Regions from separate parts of the Streptomyces sp. NPDC091972 genome, predicted to be linked through region 1. Evidence: predicted binding sites of a transcription regulator. Region 1 holds the regulator's gene; the other holds the start of a gene.
The links. The regulator HspR, encoded in region 1, represses chaperone genes until heat shock. The targets are predictions, from matches to a motif close to TTGAGNNNNNNNNNCTCAA.
Positions count from the first base shown of each region.

Region 2: the regulator HspR is predicted to act here: its motif matches at 4,769-4,787, upstream of lon (endopeptidase La).

Region 1 covers NZ_JBIVSV010000005.1:427,659-434,948, reverse strand. The annotation lists gene ACIQJT_RS17750 (LuxR C-terminal-related transcriptional regulator) at 1-728, opposite strand, end outside; gene ACIQJT_RS17745 (substrate-binding domain-containing protein) at 1,018-2,121, opposite strand; gene ACIQJT_RS17740 (fibronectin type III domain-containing protein) at 2,362-4,011, shown strand; gene ACIQJT_RS17735 (heat shock protein transcriptional repressor HspR) at 4,072-4,518, opposite strand; gene dnaJ (molecular chaperone DnaJ) at 4,524-5,702, opposite strand; gene grpE (nucleotide exchange factor GrpE) at 5,748-6,395, opposite strand; gene dnaK (molecular chaperone DnaK) at 6,392-7,290, opposite strand, start outside.
Region 2 covers NZ_JBIVSV010000007.1:165,857-173,146, reverse strand. The annotation lists gene ACIQJT_RS22245 (ATP-binding protein) at 104-1,213, opposite strand; gene ACIQJT_RS22240 (response regulator transcription factor) at 1,210-1,947, opposite strand; gene ACIQJT_RS22235 (spermidine synthase) at 2,071-2,748, opposite strand; gene ACIQJT_RS22230 (rhomboid-like protein) at 2,888-3,709, shown strand; gene ACIQJT_RS22225 (GNAT family N-acetyltransferase) at 3,971-4,630, opposite strand; gene lon (endopeptidase La) at 4,810-7,224, shown strand.

The DNA.
Region 1 (7,290 bases):
CGCTCGAAGACCGTCACCAGGTACTCCACCAGCGCCGGGTGCCGCAGCTCCAGGGCGAGGGTGCGGTCGGCGTTGGCGGGGATGAAGGCCACCGTGCGGTCGAAGAGGATGAGCCGGTCGATGACCTCGTCCAGCGTCCGCGCCTGGACCGAACCGCCCATCAGCTCCAAGTAGTTCAGCAGCCCTTGGCCGTGCCGGGCGACATGGGTGTACAGGTCCCGCATCCGCACGCCCCGGCCGCGCAGCGCCAGCGCCCGGTGCAGGCCCTCCGTCAGCTCGTGCTCGGGGCGGATGCCGCCGGGCTGGACCGTGAGGACCTCCGTCGTGCACGCCTCGGTCGCCTCGTCCATCGCGGCCTGGATCCGGGACAGGCCGTCGAGGACCCGGATCGCGGTCCCCTCACCGGCGCCCGGCACGACACTGGGGCCGAGGCCCGCGTACCGCTCGACCGCCGCGACCGCCTCCCCCACCCGCCGCTGGCTCGCGCTGACCTCGTCGTGGACGCCGCGCAGCAGCCGGGTCATGACCTCCTGCGGGGCGGTCGGCACCAGCCAGTCCATGTCGTCGGGGTCCGGGTGCAGCAGGGCCAGTTCGAGCAGGCAGGGCACCGGTTCGGCGTCGGCGCGCGGCACACGGCCGCGTCGTACGGCCCGGGAGTACACCCGGTCCCCGGCCTCGCACAGCCGGTCAGCGCCGTGTGGATGGTCGTCCGCCCCGAGCCCGGCCATTGCCCATCCCACCCCCGGTTCCAGCGTCTACCGCCCTCTTGTCCTGTTTCCCCAGCGGAGCGTCGAAGCCCCCTCGGCTCCGCAACTATGCGCGGACCGGACCGGCTCCGCAACACGGCTCCCCGGGCCACGACCGTCGATACGGGACGGTATGCACCGGTATCCACGGGCCTCCGTCCGCCTCCTTGCAACAAGCTGCGGTGCCGGGGCCCGGATTGCCCGAGCCGCGAGCGGCACAGGGACAGCACGAAGGGCCGGAGGGGAACCCCTCCGGCCCTTGTCGGCAGGCTTACTTCAGGCCGGCCGTCTGGCAGGCGCTCGCGTACTGCGAGGTGCAGATGTCCTTGACGGTGTAGATGCCGTCCTTGACGACCGTGCTCTTGATGTTGTCCTTCGTCAGGGCGACGACCTGGACGAGCTGGGCCGGGATGTCCTTGTTCGTGGGGCTGTCCACGCTGTCCTTGGCGAGGGCGTCGAACTGGATGCTCTTGCCCTGGATCTTCGTCACGGCCATCTCGGCGGCGGCCTCGGCCTCGTCCGGGTACGGCTTGTAGACGCTCATGTACTGCTCGCCCGCGACGATCCGCTGCACCGCGGACAGTTCCGCGTCCTGGCCCGTGATCGGCGGGATCTTGCTGATGCCCGCGTCCTCCATGGCCTGGATGGCGGCGCCGGCCATGGCGTCGTTGGCGGAGTACACGGCCTTGATGTTGCCCTTGCCGATCGCGCTGACCGCCTCGGCCATGTTCTTCTGCGCGATCTCCGGCTTCCAGCCGTCGACGTCGTACGTCTTGGCGATCGTCACCTTGCCGTTGAGCTCGGACATCGCGCCCGCCTTGAACTGCCCGGCGTTCGGGTCGGACGGCGAGCCGTTGATCATCACGATCTTGTCGGAGGTGTCGATGCCCGAGCCGAGCGCCTCCAGGAGGGAGCGGCCCTGCACCTCGCCGACGAGCTCGTTGTCGAAGGAGACGTACCCGTCGATCGGGCCCTCGGCGAGCCGGTCGTAGGCGATGACCGGGATGCCCGCCTCCTTGGCCTTCTCCACCATGCCCGCGATGGCGTGCGAGTCCACGGCGTCCAGCAGGATGACGTCGACCTTCTGGTCGATCATCTGCTGCATCTGCGTGGCCTGCTTCTTGGCGTTGGCCTCGCCGTTGGCGTAGACGGTCTTGCCCTGCTTGTCGGTGAGTTCGGCGACCTTCTTCTGGATGATCGGGTAGTCGAACTCCTCGTAGCGGGTGTTCGTCTTCTCCGGCATCAGCACGCCGACGGTGATGTCGTTCCCCTTGGTCGGACTCGCCTCGCTCCCGCTCGCGGCGCCGAGCGCGCCGCAGGCGGCCAGCGAGAAGGTCATCGTGGACGCGGCCACGGCTATGGCGATACGACGCATGGGGCTGCTCACTTCTGATGCTTTCCGGACGCGGGCGCGGCATTGCGGCCCATGTGACTGAAAAGCCAACGCGGCGGCGCCCACCGGCGTCAAGCGGAATCACTTAACGAGTGCGCAACACCACTCTCCGCCGATGGTGTGAAGACTTGGCGCGAACACCGGTACAACCAACTTCACACCTCGTGAGTCGTGATCACAGCAGCCCCACAACTGCTGTTCCACGCCCGACCAGAGGATCGAATGAAGTCAGCCAGACGGACGACCGCCACCGCTGTCGTCCTCGCCACCGCCGGCACCCTCGTCACCCTGACGACGTCCCCCGCCGCGGCGACCGTGTCGTGCACCTCCCCCGTGTTCAAACGGCAGTTCTACGCGAACACGTCCCTCTCCGGCACCCCGAAGAAGACCGACTGCGACAACGCGATCGACCAGACCTGGACCGGCGCCCCCGTCACCGGACTGCCCAAGGACAACTTCGGCGTCCGCTGGACGGTGACCCGCGACTTCGGCTCCGGCGGCCCCTTCGCCCTCAACGCCACCGGCCTCGACGGCATGCGCGTCCACCTCGACGGCGTCCGCAAGATCGACCTCTGGAAGAACGTCTCGTCGACGGTCACCAAGACCGCCAACGTCACCATCCCCTCCGGCAAGCACACCCTGCGCATCGACTACGCCAACTGGACCGGCACCGCCAAGGTCAAAGTCACCTACACCCCCCGCACCACAGCCGACGTCGACAAGGTCAAACCCCTGGTACCGACCGGCACTTCGCTGACCTACGACAAGACCACCGGCAAGGCCACACTCATCTGGACCAAGAACAAGGAGATGGACCTCGCCGGGTACCGCGTGTACCGGCGGCTGAAGGGCACCTCGTTCCCGGCCGCCCCGCTCACCACGACCACCTCGACCTCGTACACCGACAGCACTCTGCCGGTGACCGGCGACACCTACTACTACGAGGTCCGCGCCCGCGACAAGGCGGGCAACGAGTCCGGCGGCACCGCCGACCAGCCCGTGGTCACCGTCGACCGGACCGGCCCGTCCGCGGCCACCGGGCTGACGGCGGTGGGCACCACGGCGGGCAACTCGCTGACCTGGCAGGCCTCCCCGTCCCCGGACGTCGACCACTACGAGGTGTGGGGCGCCCCGGTGGGACAGTCCGACCCCGACGGGCCGCACCCGGTCTGGAGCACCTCCTGGACGGACGTGACCGCAGAGGCGGGGACGGCGTACGCGTACAAGGTGCAGGCCGTGGACAGGGCCGGTAACTTCGCGCCGGTCTCCGAGCCGGCCACGGTCACCCGCCCCGTTCCCTCGGCGGTGCCCGCCCCGACCGGGGCCACCGGCACCCCGGCCGACGCGGCCACCACCCTCGCGTGGACCGCGGCCCCCGACGCCACCGGCTACCGCGTCTACCGTCGCACCCGTGTCAACGGCGCCTGGAGCGTGCTCGGCACCGCGTCCGGCACGTCGTACGAGGACACCTCGGCACCGCAGGGCGAGGCCTCCTACTACGTGGCCGCCGTCGACGCGAGCGGCGCCGACTCGGTGCCCTCCTCGCCGGTGACCGTCGACCGGCTCACCCCGGCCACCGCGACCGGCCCGGCCGCGCCGAAGCTGACCCTGGTCACCAACGGGGTCCCCGGCCGCTCTCCCATCGAGGTCAAGGCCGTCCCCGGCGCGGGTGACGAGGCACGCGTCCTGAAGGGCTACGCCTGGGAGATGTCGGGCGCCTGCGGCTCCAGCGGCGACCAGTTCTCCACCACCGGCACGCTCTCCTGGACGGCCCCCTGGAACGGCCCCTGCGTCGCCACGGCGTACGCCGTGGACGCCTACGGCCGTCAGGGCGCGCAGAGCGCCTCCGTGGAGTTCTTCAGCGGACGCTGACGACATGGCAGAAGGGGCCCGGAGAGATCTCCGGGCCCCTTCTCGTGCACTGCCTGTGCCCTAGTCCTTCGCCTTCTTCGGCCGCCACACCACCAGCGCGCTGGTCTGCTGGACCTCCTGGTACGGGACCAGGTCGCGGCGGTACGACGCGTGCACCGCCGCCTCGCGCTGCTGCATGGCCGCCGCGGCGCCCTCGACGGCGGCCTGGAGTTCGGCCACCCTCGACTGGAGCGCGGCGACCTGGTTCTCCAGCTCGATGATGCGCTTGATGCCGGCGAGGTTGATGCCCTCGTCCTGCGACAACTGCTGGACGGTGCGCAGCAGTTCGATGTCCCGGGCCGAGTAGCGCCGGCCCCGGCCCGCGGTGCGGTCCGGGGACACCAGGCCCAGACGGTCGTACTGGCGCAGCGTCTGCGGGTGCAGGCCGGAGAGCTGGGCCGCCACCGAGATGACGTAGACCGGGGTCTCCTCGGTCAGTTCATACGGATTGCGTCGACGGCCGTCCATCTAGATCAAGCTCCCTTCGCGGCCTGGAACAGCTCCGCCCGTGGATCCTCACCCACGGTCGCCTCGCGATACGCCTCGAGCGCGTCACGAGCCTTCCCCGACAGCTCGGTCGGGACACTCACCTCGACGGTGACCAGCAGATCGCCCCGGGTGCCGTCCTTGCGGACCGCGCCCTTGCCCCGCGCCCGCATGGTGCGGCCGTTGGGCGTGCCCGGGGGCAGCTTCAGCGTCACGGCGGGACCGCCCAGTGTCGGCACCCTGACCTCGCCGCCGAGCGCCGCCTCCGAGAAGGTCACCGGGACCGTCACCGTGAGGTTGTCGCCCTTGCGGCCGAAGACGGGGTGCGTGTCGACGTGCACGGTGACGTACAGGTCGCCCGCGGGGCCGCCGCGTTCGCCGGGCGCCCCCTTCCCGCGCAGCCGGATCCGCTGCCCGTCGGAGACGCCCGCCGGGATGCGGACCTGCATGGTGCGGGAGGACTTGGCCCGCCCGGAGCCCTTGCAGATCTCGCAGGGGTTCTCCGCGATCAGGCCGCGGCCCTTGCAGTCGGGGCACGGGTCGGTCAGGGAGAAGCCTCCCCCGGAGCCCCTGGCCACCTGGCCGGTGCCCACGCAGGTCGGGCACACGCGCGGGTTGCCGTTGGCGTCGCCGGTGCCCGAACAGGCCTTGCAGGGGGCCTGCGAGGACATCCTGAGCGGGACCGTCGCGCCCTCGATCGCCTCGGTGAAGCTGAGGGAGACCTCGGTGTCGATGTCCTGCCCGCGCCGCGGCTGGACCCGTGTGGTGCCGGAGCTGCCCCGGTTGAACAGGCCCCCGAAGACGTCTCCGAGTCCGCCGCCGAAGCCGCCGGCTCCCTGGCCCCCGCCCTGGGCGCCTCCGAAGAGGTCGCCCAGGTCGAAGTTGAAGGAGCCGCCCGCGCCGCCCGGCCCCGGGCGGAAGCCGCCGTTGCCGAACAGGGCGCGGGCCTCGTCGTACTCCTTGCGCTTCTTGGGGTCACCGAGGACGTCGTTCGCCTCGGAGATCTCCTTGAAGCGCTCCTCGGCCTTGGTGTTGCCCTTGTTGGCGTCCGGGTGGAACTCGCGGGCGAGCTTCCGGTACGCCTTCTTGATCTCGGCCTCGGTGGCGTCCTTGGGGACGCCGAGGACCTTGTAGTAGTCCTTCTCGATGAAGTCCTTGGTGCTCATCCTCGACGCGCCCCCTTTCCGGTGTCCCGATCAATCTCTTCGACCTCAGCCCTCCTCAGGGCCGTTGTCCTTGTCGTCGCCGGCCTCGGACCCGTCCTCGGCCTTGACCGTCTGCGCGCCCGGCTGCGGCTCGGCCACGGCCACCCGCGCGGGGCGGATGGTGCGCTCGCCGATGCGATACCCAGGCTGCAGAATCGCCACGCACGTCGTCTCGGTGACGTCGGGCGCGTAACTGTGCATCAGGGCCTCGTGGATCGTCGGGTCGAAGGGCTCGCCCTCCTTGCCGAACTGCTGAAGGCCCATCTTCGCCGCGACGGTCTCCAGGGACTCCGCGACGGACTTGAACCCGCCGAGGAGCTCCCCGTGTTCCCGCGCGCGGCCGATGTCGTCGAGCACGGGCAGGAGTTCGGTCAGGAGGTTCGCGATGGCGATCTCCTTGACCGTGATCCGGTCCCGCTCCACCCGGCGGCGGTAGTTCTGGAACTCGGCCTGGAGCCGCTGGAGGTCTGCGGTGCGCTCGTCGAGCGCCTTGCGCGACTGGTCCAGCTGGGCCGTCAGGCCGGCGATCTGCGCTGTTGCGTCCCCGGCCGGGGCCGCCCCTTCCTCGGGGGCGGCCTTCGGCTCGGCGTCGTCGGGGGTGGCGCCGGAGGGGACGTCGGGCTTCTCCTCGAAGCCCGGGGTCTCCTCCGTCACGCGGCACCGTCCTTGCGCTCGTCGTCCACGATCTCGGCGTCCACGACGTCGTCGTCGGCCTTGGGGGCCTCGGCGCCGGCCTCGCCGCCCGCGGCCTGCGCGGCCTGGGCGTCGGCGTACATGGCCTGGCCGACCTTCTGGGAGACCGCGGCGACCTTCTCGGTCGCGGTGCGGATCTCCGCGGTGTCCTCGCCCTTGAGCGCGGCCTTCAGCTCCTCGACGGCGGCCTCGACCTCGGTCTTGACCTCGGCGGGGACCTTCTCCTCGTTGTCCTTGAGGAACTTCTCCGTCTGGTAGACGAGCTGCTCGCCCTGGTTGCGGGTCTCGGCGGCCTCGCGGCGGCGGTGGTCCTCCTCCGCGTACTGTTCGGCCTCCTGGCGCATCCGGTCGACCTCGTCCTTCGGCAGCGAGGAGCCGCCGGTGACGGTCATCTTCTGCTCCTTGCCCGTGCCCAGGTCCTTGGCGGTCACGTGCATGATGCCGTTGGCGTCGATGTCGAAGGACACCTCGATCTGCGGCACGCCACGGGGGGCCGGCGGCAGACCGGTCAGCTCGAACATCCCGAGCTTCTTGTTGTACGCCGCGATCTCGCGCTCGCCCTGGTAGACCTGGATCTGCACGGACGGCTGGTTGTCCTCGGCCGTGGTGAAGATCTCGGACCGCTTGGTCGGGATCGTGGTGTTGCGCTCGATGAGCTTGGTCATGATGCCGCCCTTGGTCTCGATGCCGAGGGACAGCGGGGTGACGTCGAGGAGCAGGACGTCCTTGACCTCGCCCTTGAGGACACCGGCCTGGAGCGAGGCGCCGATGGCGACGACCTCGTCCGGGTTCACACCCTTGTTGGCCTCCTTGCCGCCGGTCAGCTCCTTGACGAGCTCGGCGACGGCGGGCATGC
Region 2 (7,290 bases), on a different contig from region 1:
CGTGGCGGGGCCCTGCGCGACTGCGGCGCGGCCCTCTGCCTGATCACACGTGTCCGTCAGCGCGGACAGAGGTGGATCTTGTGGCTCCGCTTCGAACTTTACGTCAACTTGGCACAGATGTGAGTCCCGGAAGGGTGACAAGAATTCTGCAACCCCGCTCGGATTCGGCCACTCCGATCCGGCCGCCGTGCAGATCCACCGCCCAGCGGGCGATCGCCAGCCCGAGCCCGGTGCCGCCGTCGCTGCCCGGACCGTGCGGCCGCATGACCTGACCGCGGTTGAAGCGCTCGAAGACGCGGTGCCACTCCGACCGCGGGATGCCGGGTCCCTCGTCGAGGACCTCCAGCTCGAGCGACTCGGGCTGCGCCCCGCGCCGCGCCTTGACCGTCACCCGCCCGTGGGCCGGGCTGTGCTTGACCGCGTTGTCGATCAGATTGGCCACGACCTGGTGGATGCGCTCGGGATCGGCGTGCGCGGTCAGCTCCGGCGGGGACACGTCGAGGTGCAGGTGGACGTCCGTGCGCGTGTGGCTGCCGGATCCGGAGGCGATGCCCCCGCGCGCCGAGGCGACCATGTTGGCCTCCTTCAGCACGCCCGAGAGGTACGGCCACACCTCGAAGCGGCGCTTCTTCAGCGGGACGACGCCGTTGTCGAGGCGGGACAGGTCCAGCAGCGTCTCCACCAGCCGGCCGAGCCGCTCGGTCTGCTTCAGGGCCGTGCGCATGGTCTCCGGGTCGGCCTGGGTGACCCCGTCGACGATGTTCTCCAGCACGGCGCGCAGGCCCGCGATGGGCGTGCGCAGCTCGTGGGAGACATTCGCCACAAGTTCCTTGCGCTGGCGTTCCTGGGCCTCCAGGTCGTCCGCCATGCGGTTGATCGTCTGGGCCAGGTCGCCGAGCTCGTCCCGGCGGTTCTCGCGGACCCGGCGGGTGTAGTCGCCGTGCGAGATGGACCGGGCGACCGCGTTCATGTCGTCCAGGGGCGCGGTGAGCGAATGCGCCACGAACTGCGTGATCAGGAGGGTGGCGATCATCGAGAAGACCGTGATGAAGCGCAGCTCGGTCGCCGTGCGCATCGCGATCATCATCAGCCCGGTGGTGATGAGGACCGCGATGACGACGAGGGCGCCCAGCTTGGTCTTGATCGAGAACGGACTCACGCCGCCCCAGGGTTCCCTGGGGCCTCCTCTCCGGCCGGCCGGACCCTCGCTCATGGCGTCGGCGTCTCCAGGGCGTAACCCACGCCGTGCACCGTGCGGATCCGCTCGGCGCCGATCTTCCGGCGCAGCGCCTTGATGTGGCTGTCGACCGTACGGGTGCCGGAGGCGTCCGCCCAGTCCCACACCTCGGCGAGCAGCTGCTCACGGGAGAGCACCGCGCGCGGGGTGTTCGCCAGGCACACGAGCAGGTCGAACTCGGTGGGGGTGAGGTGGACGTCCTCGCTCCGCACCCGGACCCGGCGCTGCGCGTGGTCGATCTCCAGCTCGCCGAGCCGGAGGATGCCGCTCCGGGGCGTCGTGGCGGCCAGCGCGGCCCGCTCGACGCGCCGCAGCAGGACGTGGACGCGCGCGGCCAGCTCACGCATCGAGAAGGGCTTGGTCATGTAGTCGTCGGCGCCGACGCCGAGACCGACCAGCATGTCGGTCTCGTCGTCACGGGCCGTCAGCATGAGCACCGGCACCGGGCGGGCGGCCTGCACACGGCGGCAGACCTCCAGACCGTCGAATCCGGGCAGCATGATGTCGAGGATCAGCAGGTCCGGCTGCCAGGCCTCGGCCGTGTCGACCGCCGACGGACCGTCGACCGCCGTTTGCACGAGGAATCCCTCGGCGCGCAGGCGGGTCGCGATGGCGTCGACGATCGTCGGATCGTCCTCGACGACCAGGACCCGGCGCTGAGCGCCCGGGGTAGCCGTCGAACCGTTGTGGGAGGTGTGTGTCTGCTCCATCGCCCGCCCCTGGGGAGTGCTTTCCGGAACCATGTGGGGTGATTCCTTGTCTGCGCATGACTGCGATTGACGCTTGAATGATCGGCGTAGGGAAGCAGAGTACGGGGAGGCGTCACACCTTTGCTATCCAGGTCGGACGGCGAGATGGACGACGTCGGGTACGCCCCGGGCAACCGGGATCTCCTCGGTACGTACCTGTTGGAACCCGGCATTTGCTAGGGATCCCTCAAATTCCGCAGAGGGTTTCGCCGACCACACGGCCAGTACCCCGCCCGGCTTCAACGCCCTTGCGCAGCTTGTGAGTCCGGTGTGCGCGTACAGGTCGTGGTTGCCGTCCGTGACCGTCCAGTCGGGGCCGTTGTCGATGTCGAGACACAGCGCGTCGAAAGTGGCGCATGTCTCATTGACGAATCCGACTAGATCCGTTTCCAGAATGTTCGTCCGGGGATCGGCGAGCGCCTTCGCGGAGAGTGCCGAGAGCGGGCCGGTGCGGTGCCAGTCGATGATCGCCGGCTCCCGCTCCACGACCGTGATCCGGCCCCAACGCGGGTTCGCGGACGCGTGTGCGAGCGAGAAGCCGACCCCCAGTCCGCCGATGAGGACGTGCGGATCGGGCCGGTCGTCGAGCGCGGCGAGCGCCGCGTCGACCAGCATCCGCTCCGAGCGGCCGTCGGAGGTGTCCATCAGGAAGCAGCCGTTGGCGATGATCTGGAGCAACTCGCCGTGCCGCCGCAGGACTACCTCTCCGTACGGGCCCTCGCGACGGTCCAGGACTTCGGGGATGTCGTACGAGGTGGGCATCGGCCCATCCTGGCAGGTCCGGCGGCCGGACCGGGACTGCTTGAGAAGTCCCTGTGAATCGGGGCCGGGGTGGCGCGGGTCACAGACAGGGGACGGGTGGGGCGCGAAGGGTGGGGTGCGACGGAAGGAGCAGCCCACCTTGGAACGGACCGTGCCGCCAGCCCCTTCCGGCGCGCCCGCCCCGGAAGCGCCCGCGGGGGCAGGGCTGCTCGACGCGATGCCCCGGCAGCGGGAACGGGCCGGGACGGGTGCCGCGGTACCGGCGACACCTACGGCAACCGCCGCTCCGGGCAAGCGACTTCACGTCCCCCGGTTCCGGCGGCTGCTCCCCACCCCCGCCGGGACGCCGTTCACCTTCGGCTACGGCGCCGTCCTGGCCGTCGTCTCCCTGGTCGCCGCGCATCTGGACCCGGTCCTCGTGCACACCCTGCACCAGGGCTCCAGCACCGATGTCGTCCACCTCGCCCGGATGCCCGTACTGGTGCTGGTGGCCAGCGCGTCGTGGATCGCGGGCGGGATCCTCTCGCCGTACGCCCTCGCCCTGCTGTTCGTCCTCACCGCGCTGGAGCGGCGGATCGGCGGCGTGCGCACGGCCGGTGTCTTCCTGCTCGGGCACGCCGGGGCGACCCTCGCCACGGAGGTGCCCATCGGCCTCGCGGTCCTGGTCGGGCATCTGCCCGCCAGTTCGCTGCACCGCCTCGACTACGGCGTCAGCTTCGGCGTGGCCGCGTGCGTCGGCGCCCTGGCGGGGCTGCTCGGGCCGTGGCTGCGCTGGCCGTTGCTCGCCCTCTTCGGCTGGCTGCTGGTGACCGCCCTGATCGCGTTCACCGACCCACTGACCGACTGGGGTCACCCGATCGCCCTGGTGATCGGTGTCGCGACCTGGCCGCTGGTGCGGCGCGGGGATCGGGCCGGGCGGTTTCCCCCGGCCGGGCAGCGGCGGTGTCCAGAGGGCCGGTGAGCCCGTCCGAACGGCGTGGTCGTGGTCGGTCGCGTGAGCCGGGCCGGCGCGGGGCGGCTGGTGGCCGGGTCGTGGCCCGCGGTCACCGGGACGTCGGCGTCCGAGACCCGGCAGGCCGCCGGGAAGACCCGGCGCCGGCCGGGCGTTGTCCGCCCTGCGGCCGGCGGAGACCACCGGGGAACCGGGGCGATCACCGGCGCAGCGTGACAGAGCCCCTGCCGGGGTGCCTGGCGGCTTCGCGCGGTGAACCGTGACGGACGCTCACCCGGTGCCCCGGCCCACGAACTTGGCACTGGTGAGCGGAGCCTGCACATGCCAGCCCAGAGACTCGTACAGGGCCCGTCCCGCCGGTGTTCCGGCGAGGACGCCGGCCCGCGCCCCCGCGGCGGCCGCCGCGCCCTGGAGGGTGCGCATGACGACGCTGCCCAGGCCCCGGCGCCGGTGCGCGGGCGCGGTCTCGATCTGGTCGAAGACGGCGGTGGCGCCGGTCGGGGCGGTCTGGCCGCGCGCGGCCAGGGAGCCGTCGGGGGCGGCGAGGAGCACGCGCGTGACGCCGCCGGCGGACCAGACGCGCTTCCGGTAGCCGTCGGGGGTGTGCCCGTCTCCGCCCGCGGCTCCGGCCAGCGGGACCGTCATGAGGTACCCCGGTTCCGGGTCCACCCACCAGCCCTCGCCGAGCCAGCCCCGGACGACCTCCGGGTCCTGGAACACCTTGAGCCAGACCCCGGCGCCCGTCACCCCGTCCGCCACCTTGCGGACCAGCCGCTCGTCCACGTCGGCGCCCAGCGCCTCGAAGACGTGCCGCGAGACCTGCGCGAGCTGTCCCACGTCGACGGTGAACCCCCAGGGCTCCCGCTCGGGCGGGGCGGCCCCCCGGGACACGACCCAGCCGGTCACCCACGCCTGCACGACTCCGTCCACGACATCCCCCAGTAATGACCGGTGACCGTATGTGCCTATTACGCCTCGACCCTAGGTCCGGACGTGCCGATTCCGGCAGTCGTGATCGCCGACAGCGAACAGGCAAGCGGGTGGGGAACATTCGACGGCTCATGGGCATTGAGTCGGCATAGCTCAACTTGACTGCCGAAGGGGAGATCATGGCTTCGACGTCCACACCGCTCACTCTGCCTGTGCTGCCGCTCGACGACGAGGTCGTGCTGCCCGGAATGGTGGTGCCGCTGGACCTGAACGACACCGACGTCCGCGCCGCGGTCGAGGCCGCCCAGGCCGCGGCCCGCTCGGAACCCGGAAAGCCGAAGGTCCTCCTGGTGCCACGGATCGACGGCACCTACGCGAGCACGGGTGTGCTCGGCACCGTCGAGCAGGTCGGCCGGCTGGCCGACGGCGACCCGGGCGCGCTCATCCGCGGCCGGAGCAGGGTGAGGATCGGTGCGGGGACCACCGGCCCGGGCGCCGCCCTGTGGGTCGAGGGGACCACGGTCGACCAGACCGTCCCCGACCCGCTGCCCGGTCACGTCGGCGAACTGGTCAAGGAGTACAAGGCACTCGCCACCGCCTGGCTGCGCAAGCGCGGAGCCTGGCAGGTCGTGGACCGGGTGCAGGCCATCGACGACGTGTCCGCGCTCGCCGACAACTCCGGTTACTCGCCGTTCCTGACCACCGAGCAGAAGGTCGAACTGCTGGAGACCGCCGACCCGGTCGCCCGCCTCAAGCTCGCCACCCAGCAGCTCCGCGACCACCTCGCCGAGCAGGACGTGGCAGAGACCATCGCCAAGGACGTCCAGGAGGGCGTCGACAAGCAGCAGCGGGAGTTCCTGCTGCGCCGTCAGCTGGAAGCCGTACGCAAGGAACTGCGCGAGCTCAACGGCGAGCAGGAGGGCGAGGAGTCCGACGACTACCGCGCCCGCGTGGAGGCCGCCGACCTGCCCGAGAAGGTGCGGGAGGCCGCCCTCAAGGAGGTCGACAAGCTGGAGCGGTCCTCCGACCAGTCGCCCGAGGGCTCCTGGATCCGCACCTGGCTGGACACGGTTCTCGAACTGCCGTGGAACGAGCGGACCGAGGACGCCTACGACATCCAGGGCGCCAAGGCGGTCCTGGACGCCGAGCACGCGGGCCTGGAGGACGTGAAGGAGCGGATCACCGAGTACCTGGCGGTGCGCAAGCGCCGCAACGACCGGGGCCTGGGCGTCGTCGGCGGCCGGCGCGGCGGTGCCGTGCTCGCCCTCGTGGGCCCTCCCGGCGTCGGCAAGACCTCCCTCGGCGAGTCGGTCGCGCACGCCATGGGCCGCAAGTTCGTCCGCGTCGCGCTCGGCGGTGTGCGGGACGAGGCGGAGATCCGCGGCCACCGGCGGACGTACGTCGGCGCGCTGCCCGGCCGGATCGTACGGGCCATCAAGGAGGCCGGTTCGATGAACCCGGTCGTCCTGCTCGACGAGATCGACAAGGTGGGCTCCGACTTCCGCGGCGACCCCGCGGCCGCCCTCCTGGAGGTCCTGGACCCGGCGCAGAACCACACCTTCCGCGACCACTACCTGGAGGTCGAACTAGACCTGTCCGACGTGGTGTTCCTCGCCACGGCGAACGTCCTGGAGGCCATCCCGGAGGCCCTGCTCGACCGTATGGAACTGGTCCGCCTCGACGGCTACACCGAGGACGAGAAGATCGTCATCGCCCGTGACCACCTGCTCCCGCGCCAGCTGGAGCGGGCGGGGCTCGCGAAGGACGAGGTCGTCATCGACGAGAGCGCGCTGCGCAAGCTCGCCGGCGAGTACACCCGCGAGGCGGGCGTGCGCACCCTGGAGCGGTCCGTCGCGAGGCTGCTGCGCAAGGTGGCGGCCCAGCACGAACTCGGCGAGCGGGAGCTGCCGTTCACCATCACGGACGCGGACCTGCGCGGTCTGATCGGCCGGCCGCACCACGTGCCCGAGTCGGCCCAGGACCCCGCGGAGCGCCGTACGGCGGTCCCGGGTGTGGCCACCGGGCTCGCGGTCACCGGAGCCGGCGGGGACGTCCTCTACGTGGAGGCGTCGCTGGCCGACCCGGAGACGGGCGCGGCGGGTCTGACGCTGACCGGCCAGCTGGGTGACGTGATGAAGGAGAGCGCGCAGATCGCCCTGAGCTTCCTGCGCTCGCACGGCGCGGAGCTCGAACTGCCGGTCGGAGACCTCAAGGACCGGGGTGTGCACATCCACTTCCCGGCGGGCGCGGTCCCCAAGGACGGCCCGAGCGCGGGCGTCACCATGACGACGGCGCTGGCCTCGCTGCTCTCCGGCCGGCTGGTCCGCACGGACGTGGCCATGACCGGTGAGGTGTCGCTGACCGGCCGGGTCCTGCCCATCGGCGGCGTGAAGCAGAAGCTGCTCGCCGCGCACCGCGCCGGGGTGACGACCGTGATCATCCCCAAGCGCAACGAGGCCGACCTGGACGACGTCCCGGCGGAGGTGCTGGACAAGCTCGACGTCCACGCCGTCACCGACGTCCGCCAGGTCCTGGAGCTGGCGCTGGCCCCGGCCACCAACGGGGCGGCGCCGGAGGTTCCGGTGGCGGCGTGACGGGCGCTGCCGGATGAGGTGAAGGCCCGGGTTCTCGTGAGGGAGGCCCGGGCCTTCGCCGTACGC